Regions from separate parts of the Janthinobacterium sp. JC611 genome, predicted to be linked through region 1. Evidence: predicted binding sites of a transcription regulator. Region 1 holds the regulator's gene; each other region holds the start of a gene.

Region 1 (5,892 bases):
TGCTGCAATGCAAAGGGCGTGTCGTCGTCTCGGGCATCGGCAAGTCCGGCCATATCGCGCGCAAGATTGCCGCCACCCTCGCTTCCACCGGCACGCCGGCCCTGTTCGTGCATCCGGCCGAAGCGGCCCATGGCGACCTGGGTATGGTCACCTCGGACGATGCGTTTATCGCCATCTCGTATTCGGGCGAATCGTCGGAACTGATGGCCATCATGCCCGTCGTCAAGCGCATGGGCGGCGTACTCATTTCCATGACGGGCAAACCGAACTCCAGCCTGGCCCAGCTGGCCGACGTGCACCTGGATATTTCTGTTGAGAAAGAAGCCTGTCCGCTGAACCTGGCGCCGACGGCCAGCACCACCGTCACCCTGGCCTTGGGCGACGCGATCGCCGTGGCCTTGCTCGACTTGCGCGGCTTCAAGGAAGAAGATTTTGCCCGTTCGCATCCGGGCGGCGCCCTGGGCCGCCGCCTGCTCACCCACGTGCATGACGTCATGCGCAGCGGCGAACGGGTGCCGAAGGTGCCGGTGGACGCCTCGCTGCTGCAGGCGCTGGAAGAAATGACGAAGAAGGGCATGGGCATGACGGCCGTCGTCGATGCGGACGACCGTCCCGTGGGCGTGTTTACGGATGGCGATTTGCGCCGCATGTTCGAGCGCGTGCAGGATTTCACGCAAGTGGCGATCCGCGACGTCATGCATGCGCAGCCGCGCAGCATCGCGCCCGAACGCCTGGCCGTCGACGCCGTGGCCGTGATGGAGCAGTACCGCATCAACCAGATGCTGGTCGTCGATGCCGACGGCAAGCTGGTGGGCGCGCTGCATATCCATGACCTGACGCAAGCGAAGGTGATCTGATGGACAGCGTGGCGGATAACCTGGCGCGCGCGGCCAAGGTCAAACTGATGATCTTTGACGTCGATGGCGTGCTCACCGACGGCAGCCTGCATTTCGGCCCGGACGGCGAGATGATGAAAACGTTTAATGTGTATGATGGCCTGGGCATCAAGCTGCTGCAGGAATCGGGCGTGCAGACGGCCATCATCAGCGCGCGCCGCTCGGCGATCACGGCGCGCCGCGCGCAAGACCTGGGCATTACCCATGTGCACCAGGGCGGCCATGACAAGCTGACGCCGTTTCGCGAACTGCTGGCGCTGACGGGCTTGACGGAAGAACAATGCGGCTATATCGGCGACGACGTCATCGACGCGCCCATCCTGAAGCGCGTCGGCTTTGCCGTCAGCGTGCCGGGCGGGCGTCCGGAGGCGCAGGGGCTGGCGCACCATGTGACGCAGGCCGGCGGCGGCCGCGGCGCGGTGCGCGAGATCTGCGAATTCCTGCTGCGCGCCCAGGACAACTATGCGCGCGTCATGGCGCCGTTCCTGGAGTGAGGCGCGCCGCCTCGCCAGTGACCTTTGAAAGAGTGAAGCCCTATGCGTAAGCCAGGAGGCGCCCATCGCTGGCGCATGATTTTTACCATGCTGGGCGCGGTTGTCGTCGCGCTGGGCAGCTTCTGGCTGCTCGAGGTGATGAACAAGAACAGCCAGGACATCACGGCCAGCAAGCATCTGGATGAGCCCGACTATTTCATCACCAATTTCAGCATGGTGCGCATGGATTTGACGGGTAAACCCAGTTATATCGTCTCGGGCACCAAGCTCACGCATTATCCGCTGGACGATTCGTCCGATATCGACCAGCCTTTCGTGCGCAAGCTCACGCCCGGCATGCCGCCGTTGAACATGCATGCGGAACTGGCGCATATCGACCAGGACAATACCCGGCTGCAACTGCACCGCAAGGTCGTGATCGACCGCGTGGCCAGTCCGAAGGCGCAGAACCTGACGGTCAGGACGGAAGCGCTGACGGTGTTCCCGGACGAGGAAAGAATGGAAACGGACGTGCCTGTCGATATCCTGACGGGCGCCTCGCGCATCAATGGCATCGGCATGAAGGCCAATAACGCCACCGGCGTGGTGGAAGTGCAGAATGCGTTGCGCATGGTCCTCCCGCCGAAACCGCGCCCGGCCGCGGCGGCAAAATGACAGAATGAAACAAGGAAACCATATTATGAAGAACATCTTGCTGTTGACCGTATTTTCTCTGGCCATGACAGGCGTGGCGCATGCCGAGAAAGCCGATTCCGAGAAGGAAGCCGTCATCACGGCGCGCAGCGGCCATGTCGACGACGTCAAGCAGGTGCGTACCCTGACGGGCGACGTCGTGCTGGTCAAGGGCACCCTGACCATGAAGGCGGGCCGGGCCCTGATCACGGAAGACCCGCAAGGCTACCAGTTCATCACCTTCTGGGCCGATCCCGGCAAGCTGGCCACCTTCCGCCAGAAGCGCGATGGCGCGGGCGACCTGTGGGTCGAGGGCGAAGCGGAGCGCGTGGAGTACGACAACAAGACGGAAGTGGTGAAACTGTTTTCCAAAGCCAAGCTGACGCGCCTGGAAGGCACGAAAGTGACCGACGTGGCCAATGGCGCCTTCATCTCGTATGACAGCCGCAAGGAAGTGTTTGCGATGGAAAATTCCGACAGCGGCACCAGCACCGCCGATGGCGGCAGCGTGCGCATGGTGATCCAGCCGAAGACCAAGGCGCCGGCGGCGGAGAAAGCGCCGGCCACGCCTGCGCCAGGAAAGAAATAATGGACAATACTCGTTGCGGCAGCACCCTGATCGTTCGCGGGCTGCAAAAAACCTATGGCAAGCGCCAAGTCGTGCATGATGTCTCGCTGCAAGTCGAATGCGGCGAAGTGGTGGGCTTGCTGGGCCCGAACGGCGCCGGCAAGACCACCTCGTTCTACATGATCGTCGGCCTGGTGCCGTCGGACGGCGGCAGCATCGACATCAGCGGCGTGGACATTTCCAGCCTGCCGATCCACCGCCGCGCGCAGATGGGCCTGTCCTACCTGCCGCAGGAAGCGTCCGTCTTCCGCAAGCTGACGGTGGAAGACAATATCCGCGCCGTGCTGGAAATCCAGACCGTCGAAGGCCGACCGTTGACGAAGGCCGAGATCGATGAGCGCCTGGATAAACTGCTGGCCGACTTGCAGATTGAAAAGCTGCGCGAGAACCAGGCCCTGTCGCTGTCCGGCGGCGAGCGGCGCCGCGTGGAAATCGCCCGCGCGCTGGCCACCGATCCCCGTTTCGTGCTGCTCGACGAACCGTTCGCCGGCGTCGATCCGATCGCCGTGATCGAGATCCAGCGCATCGTGCGCTTCTTGAAGGAGCGCAATATCGGCGTGCTGATCACCGATCATAATGTGCGCGAGACGCTGGGTATTTGCGACCGTGCCTACATCATCAACCAGGGCTCGGTACTGGCGTCGGGACGCCCCGACGACATCATCGCGAACGAGTCGGTACGCCGGGTCTATCTGGGCGAACACTTCCGCATGTAAGCCAATGAAACAATCATTGCAGCTGCGCACTTCGCAGCACCTGGCACTGACGCCGCAGTTGCAGCAATCGATACGCCTGTTGCAATTGTCTACCCTGGAATTGCACCAGGAGTTGGAGCAATTGCTGACGGACAATCCCTTGCTCGAACGCCTCGACGATCCGCTCGACCGTTCGCTGCGCCTGCTGTCCGACGGGGCCTTGAGTTCCACGGCCGCGCCGGCCGAAGCGCCGCCCCAGCCGCCAGGCCAGGAGGCGCCCGCGGCGCCGGCCGAAGCGGAGGCGTTTGACGGCGAGGCCGGTGACGGCCCGGCCGCTGCGGACGGCGGCGACAGCGACTGGAGCGAGGCGAGCCGGGGCAAGGCGCCCGACGACGAAGATTCGCGCCCGCAACTGGAGGCCCATCACTGCACCCTGCGCGAGCACCTGATGGAGCAGATGCGCGTGACGGTGCTCGAATTGCGCGACCGCGCGCTGGTCGAGCTGATCATCGATGCGCTCGACGACAATGGCTACCTGGAAGAGTCGCTCGACGACATCCTGGCGCGCCTGCCGGAAGAGCTGGAAATCGACGCCGACGAGATGCGCACGGCCTTGTCGCTACTGCAAAGTTTCGATCCGCCCGGCGTGGGCGCGCGCAATGCGTCCGAATGCCTGGCCCTGCAAATCAAGCGCTTGCCGCACGTTGCCATGGTGACGCGGCGCATGGCCCTCGTCATCGTGGAAAAGCACCTGGCCTGGTTTGCCCAGCGCGACTTCAACAAGCTGAAAAAAGCCCTCGATTGCGACGATGAAGACTTGCGCGAGGCGCAGACGGTGATTCGCCAGTGCAATCCGCATCCGGGCGCCGTATTCGCCTCGGACGTGTCCGATTACGTGGTGCCTGACGTCGTCGTCAAGCGCGCGCGCAATGGCTGGCAAGTGACCCTGAACAACGACGTCATGCCGCGCCTGCGCGTCAACGCCATGTACGCCAACCTGCTCAAGCAGGGCAAGGGCGAGGGCGCCATGGGCGCGCAGTTGCAGGAAGCCAAGTGGCTGATCAAGAACATGCGCCAGCGCTTCGACACGATCCTGCGCGTGGCGCAGGCGATAGTAGAAAGACAAAAGAACTTTTTCTCGCATGGGGCCGTTGCCATGCGTCCCCTTGTGCTCCGTGAAATAGCTGATACACTGGGTTTACACGAGAGTACTATCTCGCGGGTAACAACTCAAAAGTACATGCTGACCCCGCACGGCATGTTCGAGTTGAAATATTTCTTTGGTAGCCACGTCGCCACCGAAGCGGGGGGCGAAGCGTCATCGACGGCGATACGGGCATTGATCGTGCAACTGACAGGAGCAGAAGACCCTAAAAATCCTTTATCCGACAGTAAGATTGCGGACATGCTGGGGGAACAAGGCATGGTGATTGCGCGACGTACTGTTGCCAAATACCGGGAAGCATTAAAAATTCCGCCAGTGAGCCTGCGTAAGTGTTTGTAAGTTTTTTTCGGTTCCTCTGCGGGCCGGATACGATGGACCGCACGAACCCGATCATCTTTAGGAGTGTGTATGAATCTCACCATCAGCGGACATCATCTCGAAGTGACACCAGCCATCCGTGAATACGTACAAACGAAACTGGAGCGCGTGAAACGTCATTTCGATCAAGTCATCGATATCGCCGTGATTCTGACCGTGGATAACCTCAAAGAGAAAGAAAAACGTCAAAAGGCCGAAGTCAACCTGCGTCTGAGTGGCAAAACTGTCTATGTAGAAAGCTTGGCGCACGACCTGTATGCCGCCATCGATACCCTGATCGACAAGCTGGACAGGCAAGTGATGAAGTACAAAACCAAAGTGCAAGGGCACGGTAAAGAGGCGATCAAGCATCTGCCAGACAGCTCGGAAGAAGAATTCGCCGCCGCCTGAGCGGGCCGCGACTTTCAACTGGCTGTGATCAACTAAGGGCGCACATCTTGCGCCCTTTTTTGCGCCCAGCGGAACGCAATGTTCCCCGCGCAGGCGCTAGAATGTTTGCACTTTCACTTCTTTCCTGCCTGCCATGAGCGACTTCGTCCAGACCTCCATCCGCCACCGCACCGGGCACATCGTGCTCGACCGTCCCAAAGCCTTGAATTCCCTGTCGCTGGACATGGTGCGCACCCTCAGCGCGGCCCTGCTGGCCTGGCGCGACGATCCGCAGGTGGACGCCGTCGTCATCCGCTCCAGCAGCGACAAGGCCCTGTGCGCCGGCGGCGACATCCGCTTCTTTTACGATGCGGGCCGGGCCACGCCGCAAGGCGGCAGCGCCTTGCTGGAAGATTTCTTCACGGAAGAATATGCTTTAAATCATTTAATTCATTTTTACCCGAAACCGTATATCGCCGTGATGGATGGCGTGGTGATGGGCGGCGGCATGGGCGTGGCGCAAGCTGGGCCCGGCAACCGCTTGCGCATCGTCACGGGCCGCACGCGCATGGCCATGCCGGAAGTCAATATCGGC
Region 2 (5,892 bases), on a different contig from region 1:
TCAATTGAAAGCGTGCAGGAAACTCAGCCTGGCGGGCCGCGCGCGAAATGCTGATGACGCCCGATTCCATGGGCTGGCGCAGCACATCGAGCACCCGGCGCTGGAATTCGGCGATTTCATCAAGAAACAGCACGCCGCAGTGTGCCAGCGAGATTTCTCCCGGGCGCGGCACATTGCCGCCACCCACCAGGGCCACGCCGGACGCCGTCTGGTGCGGGGCGCGATAGGGCCGCCGTTTCCAGTGTTCCACCTTGAAGTGCCCGCCCAGCGAATGCACGGCAGCCGATTCCAGCGCCTCTTCATCGCTCATGGGCGGCAGCACGCCGGGGAAGCGGCTGGCCAGCATGGTCTTGCCTGCGCCCGGCGGCCCCACCATCAGGACGTTATGACCGCCCGCCGCCGCCACTTCCAGTGCGCGCCGCGCCTGCTGCTGCCCTTGCACGTCGGCAAAGTCGGGATAGGGAAAAGCGTGCGCTGCCAGCACGGGTTGGTGGCGTTGCAGGGCAGTGTGGCTGGCGTGCGGGGCAAAATGCGCGCAGACCTCGAGCAGGCTGCGGGCGGGATAGATGCAGGCATCGCTGACGAGAGCGGCCTCGTCCGCGTTCGCCTGCGGCAGGATGAAGGCGCGTGGCGCGCCCGACTGGCTGCGCTGCATGGCAAAGGTCATGGCCAGGGCGCCACGGATGGGGCGCAGCTGGCCCGACAGCGACAGCTCACCCGCGAATTCATAGCGGTGTAATTGGTCGCCCGCCAACTGGCCGGAGGCGGCCAGGATGCCCAGCGCAATGGGCAAGTCGAAGCGGCCCGATTCCTTGGGCAGGTCGGCCGGCGCCAGGTTGGCCGTGATGCGCCGCGCCGGCATCTCGAAGCCGCAGTTTTGCAGCGCGGCACGGACGCGGTCGCGCGATTCCTTCACTTCCGTATCCGGCAGGCCGACTATCGTAAACGAGGGCAAGCCATTGGCAAGGTGGACTTCGACGCTTACCTCTGGCGCCTCCATGCCGGCCAGGGCGCGGCTTTTCAGGACGGCCAGACTCATCAGACTCCCCTGCACCGCGGGCGCGGGCAGGATCAGTCTAGCGCGTGCAACGCCATCAGGCTTGCGCTATGCCAGCAAGGCCGTCAATAACGGAGCCTGGCTGGCGGCACCTCAGGTCTTCGAATCGTTCAGGCGCGTTTCCAGCTCGATCAGGCGCAATTCCAGTGCGTCCAGTTTGGCGCGGGTCTTGGCCAGCACTTGCGCCTGGATATCGAATTCCTCGCGCGTGACGAGATCGAGGCGGGCGAAGCCCTGGGTCATCATCGATTTTACGTTTTTCTCGATATCCTTGGCCGGCGAGTTTTCGATGGCTTGATGGATCTTGCCCTGCAAGTCGTTGAAGAAGGTATTCATGTCCATGGTCAGTCCTTTTATGGTGCGGCCTGTGCATCGCACCATTGCGGTGCACAGCGGCGTTAATCTGGTGCGAAACTGGGCGCTTCATGCTGCTTTAGCCGCCAATACCCGCATGTCCAGGGGCTTGCAGGGTATGTGTGGCCGGAAACGCCCCTGTCAAGGTGGCAAGAGAGCTGGCACGTATTCTGCTAAAGAAAGGATGAACGCTTTGTGATCTCCAGCCAAGATTTTAAACCTCAACCGCTTTAAAAGTTCAATAAAAGGGAATCGCCATGAAGAATCTGTCCAAGAACATGACTTTAGCAGCCGCATTGACGTTGGCCATGGCCGCCTTGTGCGGTAGCGCCATGGCCCAGGATGCAGCAGCGGCGCCCGCTGCGGCCGAGGCTGTACCCGACCATGTGGTGAGCTACAACGTGGCGCTGACCAGCGATTACCGTTACCGCGGCATCTCGCAAAGCCGTTTGAACCCGGCCATCAGCGGCGGTGCCGACTATACGCATAGCCCGACGGGCCTGTATGTGGGCACCTGGCTGTCGAGCATTAAATGGATCAAGGATGGCGGTGGCGATACCAGTCTGGAATGGGATATCTACGGCGGCAAGCGGGGCGAGATCAGCAAGGATTTTACCTATGACGTGGGCGGCCTGTACTATTTCTATCCCTCGAATGGGCTGAGCACCAATGCCAACACCTTCGAGCTGTACGGCCAGCTCGGCTACGGCCCGCTGTACATCAAGTACTCGCATTCGACCACCAATCTGTTCGGCGTCGCCGACAGCAAGAACAGCGGCTACCTTGACGTGGGGGGCAACTTCGACCTGATCGACGGTTACATCATGAACGTGCACGTGGGGCGCCAGAAAGTCGAGCACAACGATGCCCTCAGCTATAACGATGTCAAGATCGGCGTGACCAAGGATTTCGGCATGGCGACCGTTTCCCTTGCTGCCGTGAAGGCCAACATCACGTCGCTGGCACCGAACGGCAAGAATCTGGCGAAATCCGGTCTCGTGCTGACCGTGTCCAAAACCTTTTAAGCGAGACTGCCATGAAAATGATTACTGCGATCATTAAACCGTTCAAACTGGACGAAGTACGCGAAGCTTTGTCGGCTATCAATGTGCAAGGCATTACCGTCACGGAAGTGAAAGGTTTTGGCCGCCAGAAAGGTCACACGGAACTCTACCGTGGTGCCGAGTATGTCGTTGATTTCTTGCCAAAAACCAAGATTGAAGCGGCCGTCGATGACGCCATTGTCGACCAGGCCATCGAAGCGATTGAAGGTGCCGCGCGTACCGGTAAAATCGGTGATGGCAAGATTTTCGTCTACAACCTGGAACAGGTCATCCGCATCCGTACCGGTGAAACCGGCAACGAAGCGCTCTAAGGGGAATATTGATGCATAAAAATATAACAAAATTGCTAGCCGGGATAGCCTGCCTGTGTGCGTTTGGCCTTGCCACGCCGAGCTTTGCCGATGCGCCCGCCAAGACGGAGGCGGCCACGACCACGGCCGTCGCCGCCCCTGCCGTCACGCCGGTTGCTGACGCTGCGGCCCCGGCCGCCGCCGCGCCGGCTCCGGCCGCTGCCGCGCCAGCCGCCGCACCCGTCGCCAACAAGGGCGACACCAGTTTCATGATGATCAGCACCTTGCTGGTGATCTTGATGACGATTCCCGGCCTGGCCCTGTTCTACGGTGGCCTGGTGCGCTCGAAGAACATGCTGTCGGTGCTGATGCAAGTGTTCATGGTGTTCGCGCTGGTGATCGTGCTGTGGTGTATTTATGGCTACTCGATCGCCTTCACGGAAAAAACCGCCTTCTTCGGTGGCTTCGATCGCCTGTTCCTGAACGGTATCTGGGACCCGGCCAAGGGCACGTTTGCCGCCGCCGCCACCTTCAGCAAGGGCGTCGTCATTCCCGAGTTCGTCTTCGTCGCTTTCCAGGGCACGTTTGCCGCCATCACCTGCGCGCTGATCGTCGGCGCCTTTGCCGAGCGCGCCAAGTTTGCCGCCGTGCTGGCCTTCGTCGTGCTGTGGTTCACGTTCGCCTACCTGCCAGCGGCCCACATGGTGTGGTTCTGGACCGGTCCTGACCTGATCACCAATGCCGCCACCTCGGCCAGCGAAGCCTTGAAGGCTGGCTGGATCTGGCAAAAAGGCGCGCTGGACTTCGCCGGCGGCACCGTGGTGCACATCAACGCCGCCGTCGCCGGCCTGGTGGGCGCCATCATGATCGGCAAGCGCGTCGGCTACGGCCGCGAATCGATGGCGCCGCACTCGCTGACGATGACCATGATAGGCGCATCCTTGCTGTGGGTGGGCTGGTTCGGTTTCAATGCCGGTTCCTCGCTGGAAGCGGGCGACGTGGCTGCCCTAGCCTTCGTCAACACCTTGCTGGCGACCGCCGCCGCGACCCTGTCGTGGGTGTTTGGCGAATGGATCAGCAAAGGCAAGCCATCCATGCTCGGCGGCGCGTCCGGCGCCGTGGCAGGCCTGGTGGCGATCACCCCGGCGGCCGGTTTCGTCGGCCCGATGGGCGGCCTGGTCATCGGCTTGCTTGCCGGCATCGTCTGCCTGTGGGGCGTGAATGGCTTGAAACGCCTGATCGGCGCCGACGATTCGCTCGACGTGTTTGGCGTGCATGGCGTGGGCGGTATCCTCGGCGCCTTGTTGACGGGTGTGTTTGCTGCACCACAATTGGGCGGCCAGGGCATCTTCGACTATGTCACCAACAAGATGTCGGCGGATCCGTATTCGATCGGCCACCAGGTGTGGGTGCAGGCGCAAGCGGTCGGCACCACCATCCTCTGGTCGGCCCTGGTCTCCGTCGTCGCCTATAAACTGGTCGACATCGTCATCGGCCTGCGCGTACCGGAAGAAGAAGAGCGTGAAGGCCTCGATATCACCAGCCACGGCGAGCAGGCGTATCATGGCTAAATAGCAATTGTCTGGCATGCCAGCGCCCCGGCGTGGCATGCCCGGCTGGAAAAGGCGCCTCATCGAGGCGCCTTTTTTTCGTTGTGGGAATGGAAAAGGTCTTTAAAACAAGGGTTTTGCCCCGATTTGGGCTACTTACACGGTAATATAGTCGGCAGTTCTGTGTGCTTTTTTGAATACTGCACATAATTTAAGGATGTAACTATGGTTCCCCATCTCGTCACGGCCCTGACCGGACCGCTGCTCGACCTCGAAAAAAAGATTCTGGCCGCGACGCCGGCCATTGAGCGCTGGTTTCGCATGGAGTGGCAAGAGCACACGCCGCCCTTCTATTGCTCGGTAGACTTGCGTAACGCCGGCTACAAGCTGGCGCCCGTCGATACCAATCTGTTCCCTGGCGGTTTCCATAACCTGGCCACGGAAATGCTGCCCTTGTCCGTGCAGGCGGCCATGGCCGCCATCGACAAGTATTGCCCGGACGCCCGCAACCTGCTGATCGTGCCGGAATTGCACAACACCACGCCGCAATACCTGCAGAACGTGGCGCGCCTGATGCAGATCTTCCGCCAGACGGGGCTGCACGTGCGCTTCGGCTCGTGGTCGCCCGAGATCACCCAGCCGACACCGTTGGCGTTGCCAGATGGCAACATGCTCGTCATCGAGCCCCTCGTGCGCCTGAACAATGGCCGTCGCCTGGGCTTGAAGGATTTCGATCCGTGCACGATTTTGCTGAATAATGACTTGTCGGACGGCATCCCCGACATCCTGCAAAACATCCATGAGCAAAGCCTGCTGCCGCCCCTGCATGCGGGCTGGGCCTTGCGCCGCAAGAGCAACCACTACACGGCCTACGATGAAGTGGTGAAAAAATTCGGCAAGATGATCGACGTCGATCCGTGGATGCTCAACCCCTTCCACGCCAAGTGCAGCGACGTGAACTTCCAGGAAGGCGAGGGCGAAGACGCGCTGGCCGCCAGCGTCGACGTGCTGCTGGCCAAGATCCGCAAGAAATACAAGGAATACGGCATCAAGGAAAAGCCCTTCGTCATCGTCAAGCCCGATGCGGGTACGTACGGCACGGGCATCATGACGGTGCGCGACGCCAGCGAAGTGCGCGACCTGTCGCGCAAGCAGCGCGACAAGATGTCCATCGTCAAGGATGGTAAAGTTGTCACCGACGTCATCATCCAGGAAGGCGTGCCGACCTTTGAGAGCATCAAGGATGCCGTGGCCGAGCCTGTCGTCTACATGATCGACCGCTATGTGGTGGGCGGTTTCTACCGCGTGCACGCGGAACGGGGCGTGGACCAGAACCTGAACGCGCCCGGTTCGCAGTACGTGCCGCTGGCGTTTGCCCAGCAGCATGCGGTGCCGGACTTGAAGGCCAAGCCGGGCACGGCCGCGCCGAACCGCTTCTATGTGTATGGCGTGGTGGCGCGCCTGGCCTTGCTGGCCGCGTCGCTGGAAATGGAGCGCACGGACCCGAATCCCGAGGTGTATTGATCCACCCGTGCGGCTTGCCGGGCGCGGCGACCACCGCGCCTGGCGATCTCGGC
Region 3 (5,892 bases), on a different contig from region 1:
CGGTCAAGCACATGGACTGGTATGCAGTGACGGAATCGCGCGGGCATATCGTCGATGGCAAGGTGGCGCACTTCCAGGTCACGCTCAAGGTCGGCTTCCGGCTCGAATAGGGCAGGTCGGCAACTCACCGCCGCCCAGGCACTGCCCGGCTCTCCAGCCACTCCCGGCCGCCGTTGTCCAGCGCGGCCTGAATCACCTTGTCCGGCAAGCTGTAGACGGTCGCCCAGCTGGCGCGGCCGTCCTGCGTGTTGGCTGGAAAACTGTGCGTCTCGATCGGCCAGTGATATTTGCGTTTCAATGCCTTGACGATGGCGGCCAGCGAGACGCGGCCTTGCAGCGGTTCGGCGCCGGACTGGTCGCGGTTCGACAGCAGCACGGCCAGGACCAGGCCGCGGCCCGTGCGCGCGCCGGGGAAGGTGGGGGTTTTGTTTGCCATGGCCTATTTTACCGGGCAATGATCGGACCAGATACGATGTGCCGCACCTTTGATATGGCGCAAGCGCCACAGCGTTTTTGCGGCGACGATGAGCATTTCGCCAGGCGTGCCGGCGCCCCTCTGGCAGCCTGGGCCTATCATCCTGGGGCACAGGAGCCTATCATGCACAGCCTGAACATCCACGCCATGCAATGGCAGCCCGTTGCCGATATTTCCGCCGTCGATCCGCTGCTGCCCGACGATCTCGCCTGCTTCCGCGAACTGCGCGACGTGCTGCAACGCTATGGTGCGCTCGACCGTTTCGGCATTTCCCTGATCCACCGCCATTTCGACATCGCCGACGACGAGGAACTGATGGAATACACGGACGTCGAGCAACGCACGCTGACGGTGAAACCTGTCAAGAAAAGCGACATCGACTGGCAACACACGACGATTACCAACTGGAAATTGACGGAAGGCGAGGAAGTGGCGCGCATCGGTTGCGGTTGCGCGCGCAATTCGGGCGGCCACCTGGGCTATCACCGGGGCACCTGAGGCTGGCCGGCGGCGCCCGCCAAGCGGCGTCGGCCTTTCTTACACCTGGCGTCCGAAAACTCAGTCCGCTTTATGTAAGCTGTTGATTCGATTGAATTTTTTTGTGTGGCATGCAAACTGCTTATCACAGTCTACGAGATGAATCCAGGCAAGTCATTCTGGATTCTTGATCCCCCGGATTTTCCGAGACTGACTACGATAAGAGGCTGCGATGAACGTCAATCACACACGAAGCAAGACCCTGGGCTGGCTGGGCGCACTGGCGGCGGCAAGCCTGCTGGCCAGCGGCCAGGCGCAGGCCGGCGCGTACGGCCTGGCCGTCAACGAGTTGAACAATTTCCGCATCACCACCAGCGCCGGCGCGCTGTCGCTGGCCGGCGCCAACCGCAATGCCAGCGACAGCGCCTTTTTCCAAGGCGGCGTGGCCGTCAATCCGCGCGCCGTCAATACGGGCCCGGCCGCCAACGCCGACGTGCCACAAGTGTGTTCGGGCGGCGGCTGCGGCGGCTTGCCGCAAAATCACTACGCCCCCAGTCCCAGTTCCACGCTGGAATTCGCGCGCGGCGATGCGCACGCCTTCGGCAATATGCTCAATGGCACCGGCGCCACCGTGAGCGCCGTGGCGGAAGCACAGCGCAACACGATCGGCGCCGCCACGGCCACGGCCGGCGACACCCTCACCGGCTCCGTCAACCTGACGCTGTCGAGCGCCGGCTTCATCACTTTCAGCTTCATGGGACGGCGCGACCTGCGCACCAGCGTGACGACCATGGGCGACAAGTCGAACGTGTCGATCATGGATATCTTCAATATCTCCTGCAACAGCGCCAGCCCCGCCGGCTGCCTGTCGCATGCGAATGCCGATGGCGTGATCTTCCAGTTCGCGCCCGATGGCGACGCCAACAATGGCAGCGACGTCAACGGCAACCATACGGTCGGCAGCCTCGATCCGTTCAGCCTGAACATGACGAGCGGCACCAACGACCCGGCCACCGGGCGCGCCTTCACGAATGACTTCGCGATGTTTTCCCTGACCTCGAATTTCGCCCTGCCCGCCGGCAGCTACACCTTGAACTTTTCCAAGTCCACGCGCACCGATATCGTCGTCATCGATCCTCCGGCCGTGCCGGTGCCTGGCACGCTGTTCCTGCTGGGACTGGGACTGGCGGCCCTGGCTTTCACGCGCCGCCGCCAGTCGACATAATCAGCTGCATGAAAAAACGCGGCGCCCGCCAAGGCGCCGCGTTTTTTCATGCCGGCGGAGGCGTTTTAACCGAGCCGTGCCAGCGCCTCGCGCGCCAGTTGCAGTTGCTGCAGATAATAGCGGTGCAGCATGGCCGGATCGCTCAGATCGCGTCCCAGTACCAGGCGCAGCTCGCTGGCTGGGCAATCGGCGGCCTGGGTCCGCACCTGGCTTTGCACCTGCAGCCCCAACTGGCGGGCCAGCTGGCGCGCCGCCTGCTCCTGCGCGGGCCGGTATTCGACGCGCGTGCGCGCCACCTGGAAGCTGGTTTCATTGGCCAGGCGCACCACCTGCACGGGAACAGCAGCCAGGCTGCGCGCCAGCGCGGCGGCCAGGCCAGGCACGCCGTTGCCGTTCACAATTTCCAGGCGCGGACGAGGCACGGCAGCGGCCGGCATGGAGCGCTCCGCCACGGCCGCGGCCGCCGGCACGCGCTGCAAGCGGGCCATGCCGTCGCTCTGCGTGATCTCGATGCGCGCCATGGCGGGCGCATCCTGCCGCGGCACGGCCACGGGCACACTCTGCGGCGGCGCCTCGTCGCGCAAGACGGCCAGGTCGCGCCGCAGGTCGTGTTCCTGCAGGCTCTGCGCCTGGCGCCGCATGACGGCCGCGCGCGCGTGCTGTCCCAGCCGTTCGAGCACTTGCGCCAGGTGCTGCCAGGCCAGCGCATTGAGCGGGTCCAGCAGACACGCCTGTTCCAGCGCGGACAAGGCTTGCGCATCGCGCCCGCTCAGGGCATAGGCGTGACCGAGATTGCTGAACAGATATGCCTGCCGCGGCTGCGGCGCACTGGCTTCCCGCGTCAGGGCCAGCCAATGGGCGATCGCCGCGTCATGTTCGCCCCGCTGCGCGTGCAGCACGGCCAGGCCGTTGCGCGCGTTCACGTGGCGCGGCGCGGTGCGCAGGGCTTGCTCATAGGCCGCTTGCGCGGCGGGCAGGTCGCCCCGCTCGAAATGCTGACGCCCCGCCGCGTAGGCGGCATCGGCGTCGGGCCACGCCGGCACCGGCGCGTGGGCCGGCTGCGTGGTACAGGCTGCCAGGCCCAGGCAGGCGCAGGCGGCGGCCAGGCGGGAAATCGTCAAGCGCATGGTGACTCCTTTCAGCGGCTGGCCATGGCCGGCACGAGCACGCGATAGACTTCGATCACGGCCGGCCCCATGAGCACCAGCATCAGGGTGGGAAAGACGCAAAAGATCAGCGGGAACAGCAGTTTCAGGGCGATCTTCGCTGCCGCCTCCTCGGCCAGCAGGCTGCGCTTGCCGCGCAGGTTTTCCGAATGCACGCGCAGCGAATCGCCCATGCTGGTGCCGAAGCGTTCCGATTGAATCAGCATGGCGACGAGGGTATCGACATCTTCCACGCCGCTGCGCAGGGCCAGGTTGCGCAGCGCCTTTTCCTTGGAAAAACCGGCGCGCATTTCCATCAGCACCAGTTGCAATTCCTGCGCCAGCACCACGCTCTTGATGTGGATCTCGCCCGACACCTTCACCAGCGCGCGCTCCAGGCTCAGGCCCGCTTCCACGCACACGGTCAGCAAGTCGAGCGCGTCGGGGATGTTTTCGAAGATGTCGCGCTGGCGCCGCTTGGCCGTGCTGGCCAGCACCAGGTTCGGCAGGTAATAGCCGACGGTGGCGCTGACGCACAGCAGCAACAGCAGCACGCTGCGCAACTGCGCCGCCATGGCGCTGGCCGCATACAGGCCCAGCACGGTGGGGAACAGCAGGGCCAGCACGGTTTTCGCGGCAAAGTACAGGGCCGGCGCGCTCGCCTGGCGCCAGCCCGCGTTCATGAAGCGCGTGCGCAGCGGCGAGCGTTCCCAGCCCTCTTCCGGCAGCGACAGCTTGCTGAACGGCTGCGCCACGCGCGCCACGCGCTCCACCCAGCCAGTGTCGGACACCGCCTCGCTGGCGGCCGGCGCCATGGTACCGAACAGGCGCTGGCGCAAGGCGCCGGGAAAGAAGATCAGCCACGCCAGCAGGGCCAGCGCCACCACCACGGCGAAGACGATCAACAAAAACAGCAGTTGCGGGCCAGTCATGGCGTTTCCTCCGATTGATCGACTGACAAAACGTTCAGGGCTAGGCGTGTCGCCGAAAGCAGTACGACAGTACGACAAGGCGACGCAACAACGCCATGGACTTTTTTCAGGCGATCTCTTAGATGCGGATGCGGATGACGTTGCGCATCCAGACCACGCCCAGCGCTACCATGCCGGCCGCGTACCACAGCAGTTTGATGCCGCTGGGATCGGTCCACAGCAGGCGGATGTATTGCGGGTTGACCAGCGCCATGACGCCGATCATCACCACCGGCATCAGCCCCAGCACCCAGGCCGACATGCGCCCCTCGGCCGACAGCACGCGCACCTGCCCCAGCAATTTCAAGCGGGCGCGGATGATGCGCGCGATGCTGACCAGCACTTCGGCCAGGTTCCCGCCCGATTCGCGCTGCACCAGCACGGCGATGACGAGGTAGCGCAAGTCCGTCAGCGGAATGCGCGCGGCCAGGTTTTGCAGCGCCTCGTTCATCGGCACGCCGTAATTGATCTCTTCGTGCGCCATCTTGAATTCGCCGCTGATCGGTTCATTGAGTTCATCGCCCACCATCTGCAGCACATTCGAAAACGAGTGCCCGGCGCGCAGCGCGCGGGCCAGGAAATCGGCCGCTTCCGGCAGTTGCGCCTCGATCTTTTTCAGCCGCGCCGCGCGCGCGCGCAGCACCACCATCCATGGTCCGCCGCCCGCCACGCCCAGCAGCAGCAAGGCGCCCGGCAGCGGCATGGGCCAGATGGCCAGCCACAGCAGCGCCGCCAGCAGCAGGCCGCCCGCGCCGCCCAGCAATTGCGCCACCGACCACGACAAGCCCGATTGCAGCAGCAGGTGGTCGAGCTTGGCCGCCTGCGGCACGCGCCGCAGCCAGCGCTCCAGGCCGGGCGCACGCGCATAGCGGCGCTGCTTGAGGATGGAAACCCGCTCGCCGCCCGCCTCGCCGCGCGCCGCCATCAGCCGCAGGCGCCGGTTGATGCGCCGCGCCGCGCTGCCGTGCGTGCCCGCCCACCACAGCCAGGCGCCTTCCACCATCAGGATGCAGGCGGCGAACAGCAGCACGGCAAAGCCGTAGAACACCAGGTCCATGATTCCTCCCCCTTACTCATAAATTCGATCCGGGTCGAAGACCGTGTCCGGCACCGGCGCGCCGAACATGCGCAAGCGTTCCGTGAAACGGGGCCGCACGCCCGTGGCGCAAAAATGGCCCAGCACCTTGCCGTCGGCATCGACGCCCGTCTGCTCGAAGCGGAAGATTTCATGCATGGCGATGATGTCGCCCTCCATGCCCGTCACTTCCTGCAGGCTGACCAGCTTGCGCGCGCCATCCGTCAGGCGCGACACTTGCATCACCACCGTCACGGCCGAACAGATCTGCTGGCGCGTGGCGCGCGGCGTCAGGTTCACGCTGGCCATGCCGACCATGTTTTCCAGCCGCGCCAGCGCGTCGCGCGCCGTGTTCGAGTGGATGGTCGCCAGCGAACCTTCATGGCCCGTGTTCATCGCCTGCAGCATGTCGAGCGCCTCGGCGCCGCGCACCTCGCCCAGGATGATGCGGTCGGGCCGCATGCGCAGCGCGTTGCGCACCAGCGCGCGCTGGCTCACCTCGCCCTTGCCCTCGATATTCGGCG

The links. Region 1 encodes sigma-54, which starts transcription at its own class of promoters, with help from an activator protein. Its sites were predicted from a motif close to TGGCANGNAANCTGCTTT; they were not measured.
Region 2: J0O65_RS08775 (TorF family putative porin) is a predicted target of sigma-54. The motif match lies at 1,571-1,588, and genes of this name have one in related genera.
Region 3: J0O65_RS13615 (EDSAP-1 family PEP-CTERM protein) is a predicted target of sigma-54. The motif match lies at 1,080-1,097, and genes of this name have one in related genera.

What each region holds. Positions count from the first base shown of each region.
Region 1 is NZ_JAFLJN010000015.1:7,219-13,110, forward strand. It holds gene J0O65_RS10995 (KpsF/GutQ family sugar-phosphate isomerase) at 1-857, shown strand, start outside; gene J0O65_RS11000 (KdsC family phosphatase) at 857-1,390, shown strand; gene lptC (LPS export ABC transporter periplasmic protein LptC) at 1,433-2,044, shown strand; gene lptA (lipopolysaccharide transport periplasmic protein LptA) at 2,070-2,651, shown strand; gene lptB (LPS export ABC transporter ATP-binding protein) at 2,651-3,406, shown strand; gene J0O65_RS11020 (RNA polymerase factor sigma-54) at 3,411-4,889, shown strand; gene hpf (ribosome hibernation-promoting factor, HPF/YfiA family) at 4,959-5,318, shown strand; gene J0O65_RS11030 (enoyl-CoA hydratase/isomerase family protein) at 5,452-5,892, shown strand, end outside.
Region 2 is NZ_JAFLJN010000009.1:258,319-264,210, reverse strand. It holds gene J0O65_RS08785 (YifB family Mg chelatase-like AAA ATPase) at 1-1,039, opposite strand, end outside; gene J0O65_RS08780 (accessory factor UbiK family protein) at 1,151-1,399, opposite strand; gene J0O65_RS08775 (TorF family putative porin) at 1,669-2,436, shown strand; gene J0O65_RS08770 (P-II family nitrogen regulator) at 2,448-2,786, shown strand; gene J0O65_RS08765 (ammonium transporter) at 2,798-4,336, shown strand; gene gshA (glutamate--cysteine ligase) at 4,541-5,839, shown strand.
Region 3 is NZ_JAFLJN010000020.1:221,674-227,565, reverse strand. It holds gene J0O65_RS13630 (dodecin) at 1-110, shown strand, start outside; gene J0O65_RS13625 (hypothetical protein) at 125-436, opposite strand; gene J0O65_RS13620 (hypothetical protein) at 599-973, shown strand; gene J0O65_RS13615 (EDSAP-1 family PEP-CTERM protein) at 1,185-2,177, shown strand; gene J0O65_RS13610 (LytR C-terminal domain-containing protein) at 2,243-3,304, opposite strand; gene J0O65_RS13605 (type II secretion system F family protein) at 3,316-4,254, opposite strand; gene J0O65_RS13600 (type II secretion system F family protein) at 4,373-5,350, opposite strand; gene J0O65_RS13595 (TadA family conjugal transfer-associated ATPase) at 5,363-5,892, opposite strand, start outside.